Regions from separate parts of the Pseudoalteromonas sp. SG43-4 genome, predicted to be linked through region 1. Evidence: predicted binding sites of a transcription regulator. Region 1 holds the regulator's gene; the other holds the start of a gene.
What was found. The regulator FliA, encoded in region 1, starts transcription of late flagellar genes. The targets are predictions, from matches to a motif close to CTAAAGNTNNNNNNNNNNNNGCCGATA.
Positions count from the first base shown of each region.

Region 2: the regulator FliA is predicted to act here: its motif matches at 1,039-1,065, upstream of H5160_RS19650 (DUF5610 domain-containing protein).

Region 1 covers NZ_JACJFB010000005.1:49,541-51,955, forward strand. Annotated here, with positions in the region: gene flhF (flagellar biosynthesis protein FlhF) at 1-81, shown strand, start outside; gene H5160_RS06510 (MinD/ParA family protein) at 74-934, shown strand; gene H5160_RS06515 (RNA polymerase sigma factor FliA) at 961-1,671, shown strand; gene cheY (chemotaxis response regulator CheY) at 1,712-2,095, shown strand; gene H5160_RS06525 (protein phosphatase CheZ) at 2,113-2,415, shown strand, end outside.
Region 2 covers NZ_JACJFB010000032.1:22,227-24,641, reverse strand. Annotated here, with positions in the region: gene H5160_RS19650 (DUF5610 domain-containing protein) at 1-1,009, opposite strand, end outside; gene trmA (tRNA (uridine(54)-C5)-methyltransferase TrmA) at 1,172-2,269, shown strand; gene H5160_RS19640 (thiol:disulfide interchange protein DsbA/DsbL) at 2,336-2,415, opposite strand, start outside.

The DNA of each region.
Region 1 (2,415 bases):
CAATTATATTTAAAAAGAACAAAAGAACAACATTCAAGGCACCAAGCAGTGGCGCCAAGCACAGTAGGGATGTATGATTAACACAGTATTAGATCAAGCAAGCGGCCTGCGCAAAATGAGTCAAAACAATAACAACGGCGTAAAAGTTATCGCTGTAACCGGTGGTAAAGGTGGAGTAGGGAAAACAAATGTTTCTCTAAATACAGCTATTGCACTTGGGCAGCAAGGTAATCGAGTATTAGTGCTGGATGCTGACTTGGGTTTAGCAAACTGTGATGTGATGCTTGGTTTACGTGTAGAGCGTAACTTGTCACATGTCTTGTCTGGTGAATGTGAGCTTGATGAAATTTTAGTTGAAGGCCCTGCAGGAATTAAAATTGTACCCGCTACATCGGGTTCGCAAAGTATGGTTGAATTATCACCATCTGAGCATGCTGGGCTAATTCGTGCGTTTAGCGAATTGAATACCGAATTTGATATTTTAATTGTAGATACAGCTGCTGGTATTTCAGACATGGTACTGAGCTTCTCGCGTGCAGCGCAAGATGTAATGGTTGTTGTATGCGATGAGCCGACATCAATCACCGACGCTTACGCACTTATTAAAGTATTAAGTCGTGAGCACGGCGTTTATAAATTTAAAATTGTTGCCAATATGGTGCGCAGTATGCGTGAAGGCACTGAATTGTTTGCAAAGCTATCTAAAGTTACCGACCGCTTTTTAGATGTATCAATGGAGCTAGTAGCAACGGTTCCTTATGATGAAAATATGCGCAAAGCAACACGTCGTCAAAAAGTAATAGTAGAGCTCTTTCCAAATTCGCCAGCCGCTCTTGCGTTTAAAACGCTGGCAACAAAAGCAGTTAAATGGCCAATACCCAACCAACCATCTGGGCATTTAGAGTTTTTCATTGAGAAACTAGTAAACGGTTAATTATGACAACACTGGTGAATAGAGCTATGGGATATCAATCAACACAAAATTTAAATGTGATTGTTGAGAAGCATGCATCACTTGTTAAAAAAGTGGCATGTCATCTAATTGCTCGATTACCACCTAGCGTTCAACTTGATGATTTAATTCAATCAGGAATGATAGGCTTAATAGAAGCTTCGAAAAACTTTGATGCAACAAAAGGCGCAAGCTTTGAAACTTTTGCAGGTATTCGTATTCGCGGTGCTATGCTTGATGAAATGCGCCGTGGTGATTGGGCTCCTCGTTCAGTTCACCGTAAAAACAGGCAAGTTGCAGAAGCAATTACTGAGCTCGAAAGTAGTCTGAACCGCGAACCAACGGACATAGAAGTTGCTGAAAAACTTGAAATTTCGCTCAATGAGTACCATCATATTTTAAATGATGCGAATACGAGTAAAATATTAGGCATTGAAGACCTTGGTGTAGATGAGGATGTTATTACTCCTGTAGGCCAAGATTTAGCACAAGATAAACCTTTTAATAATGTTAAAAATGATAGGTTTAATGAGTCTTTGCTAAGTGCAATTAAGTCATTACCAGAGCGTGATGCAATGGTGCTTTCTTTGTACTACAACGATGAAATGAATTTAAAAGAAATAGGACATATACTCGATGTAAGTGAATCGCGTGTAAGTCAGATACATGGTCAGGCGATGATTAAGCTTAAAGCTAAAATCAATGACTGGATAAATTAGTAGTAAGTAAACAAAGGTTAATACCTCACTGGGGGATGTTTTGGATAAAAACATGAAAATTCTTGTAGTTGATGATTTTTCAACAATGAGACGCATTATAAAAAACCTGTTACGTGACTTAGGTTTCACTAACGTTCAAGAAGCTGATGATGGGTCTACAGCTTTGCCTATGTTGCAAAATCAAGTGTTTGATTTTGTAGTTACGGATTGGAATATGCCTGGAATGCAGGGTATTGATCTTTTAAGAGCAATACGTGCAGACGATAAGTTAAAACATATCCCTGTATTAATGGTAACGGCAGAGGCTAAAAAAGAACAAATAATAGCTGCAGCGCAAGCTGGTGTTAATGGTTATATTGTTAAGCCATTTACGGCTGGAACATTAAAAACTAAATTAGAAAAAGTATTTGAACGCTTAGGCTAATGATGGGGGAGAGGCTTATGCCAGCACCAGCTGCGCCTCAAATAACGTTAGAACAAGCTCGTCAGCTCGTTGTTTTTTTAGAAAATGATGAGCAAGACAAAGCAAATCAGTTGATTTTAGAGGCTGCATCTAAAGAGCAGTCTGAATTATTTGCTGAAGTTGGAAAGTTGACTCGTCAACTGCACGAAGCCCTTAAAAGTTTTGAGCTTGATACTCGCTTAACTGATATAACGACAGATGCGATTCCAGATGCTAAAAAGCGGCTTAATTATGTTATAGAAATGACAGAAAATGCGGCTAATAAAACAATGGATGCAGTG
Region 2 (2,415 bases), on a different contig from region 1:
GAATACCAGCTAGCTGATTTTGTAATCCAAGCTCACCCGCTTTTTCAAAAGCATTTTTAAGGTCGTCATTAAAAGGGGCTAACCCCTCTGCTACTTGTTTTTCTGGTGCTGGTTTATATTCTTCATAGCTTTTAACTGTTGCTATTGTTTTTGTTTGGCGTAAATCCATAGAAAAAGCCACCAGCTGATCGCTGTCTAAACTCAGCTCTTGCGCTTGTTCAAATGCTTCATCTAAATCACCACCAAAAAAGGTTTTACTTAAATCTTGTAAGTCTTCCATCATCGCATTAATAGCTTCTTGCTCTTGCTCGTTTAAGTCACCATTTACCGACATCGAAAATGATACCTGTCGAGATTGCGATGATGAGCTTACAAACGACTCACTATTACTATTTTGCTGATAGCCACTTGCCGATTGAGATTCAAATGCATCAGCAAAGCTAATACTTACCTCATCGCCTTCTGCTGTAGTAAATTTATACTCTGCATTACTCGTCATACTGACGTATTGGGCCTGGCTTATATTTACGCTGGCAGGTTGTGGGTTAAATAACGACTCTTCAAACTTATCCAGCCCATTGTAAATTCCCTCTTTGGACTTATTAATGCCCTCTTCCATGTCATCATTAAATACGCCTGTACCTTTGAGTTCATCAACAGCGTCATCAATCCCTATTTGGACTCCTTTGCGCGCATCGCCTAGCATATCTTTGAGCTTTTCGTCATCAGCGCCGTTAGCTTTTGCTTTATTTACAGCACTACTTACAAAATCGAGTACGTTTTTTACTATTTCATCAAAATCAAATAGTGGTTTATCTGCTTTTTTTTCTGCGATAGGTAATCCAAGCTGCTCAGCCATTTTATCGCCAAGCACCTTTGCGGCCAACTCTCGGCCTCGTTGTTGATAGCTATCTTGAGGAGACGTAATTGTAGGTTGCTGTATATCAGCTTTATTATTGAATTTATTGATGTTGTTGTTTGGCGTAAAGCCATAATTACCTATTTTCATGATTCGTCTCCTAAGCGTGCGTAGTTTATTATCGGCTATAACAACAAAAACTAAAGTACAATGTTCAATAAAACAGTATAAATGCTAGCCAAAACTAGACAAATACGCAGCGCTCCCTACAATAGCGCCGATAAACAGATCTTAGATAAGGTAGTAGCGTTAATGGCAGTTATTAAAATAGATACCACACAGTACCAAGCGCAGTTAAGTGAAAAAGAGCAGCGAATTAGTACGCAGTTTCAACGTTTTGGTGTGGAGCAATTAGAAGTATTTAGCTCAGAGCCAACTAACTACCGCCAACGTGCTGAATTTAGAGTATGGCACGACGGTGATGATCTGTTTCACATTATGTTTGATCAACAAACAAAAGAAAAAATCCGTGTTGATACATTTGACCCAGCAGCGCCTCTAGTAGGTGAAATAATGCAGGTGATGATTGAAAATCTTAAGCCTTGTGAAATATTACGCCGTAAGTTATTTCAAATCGATTACCTATCAACGCTAAGCGGTGAAATTTTAGTAAGCTTGCTTTATCACAAACCACTGGATGATGAATGGTTAAGTGAAATTAAAGCACTGAAAGAAAAGCTTAGCAGTAAATACAAAATTGACTTTATAGGTCGTGCTCGCAAACAAAAAGAAGTACTAGGTGATGACTTTGTAACTGAACGTTTAACAGTTAATGGGCAAGAGCTTATTTATCAACAAGTAGAAAATAGCTTTACTCAGCCTAATGCAAAAGTAAATATTAATATGCTGGAGTGGGCACAAGATTTATGTAAACCACTTAAAAATGATTTACTAGAATTGTATTGTGGTAACGGTAACTTTTCAATTGCATTAGCGGGTTCTTTTAATAAAGTATTAGCGACGGAAATATCAAAATCATCTGTTCACTCTGCTCAATACAACATTGCTAAAAACAACGTAGAGAACTTAGATATTATTCGTATGTCTAGTGAAGAGTTTACTCAAGCAATGAATGGCGAGCGTACTTTCTCTCGTTTAGATGGTATTGATTTAAAAAGCTATAACTGCCAAACCATATTAGTTGATCCACCACGCGCGGGCATGGATGAATTAACGTGTGACTTAGTGGCTAACTACGAAAGCATAATTTATATATCCTGTAATCCTGAAACTCTTGAGCGTGACCTTGATCACTTAACACGTACGCATAACGTTAAGCGCTTTGCTATATTTGATCAGTTCCCTTATACGCATCACATTGAGTCGGGCGTTTTCTTACAGCGCAAATAAATACGTTCAGTAAACGTTACCCATAAAAAAAGCTCCTTAAGGAGCTTTTTTTTGTTTTAGCTAAACTTACTTGTTAGCTAAGTAATTTATTAATTTGCTAATGTCTTCAGGTTTAGTAATACCCGACTCACGACCTAGGTTTAATT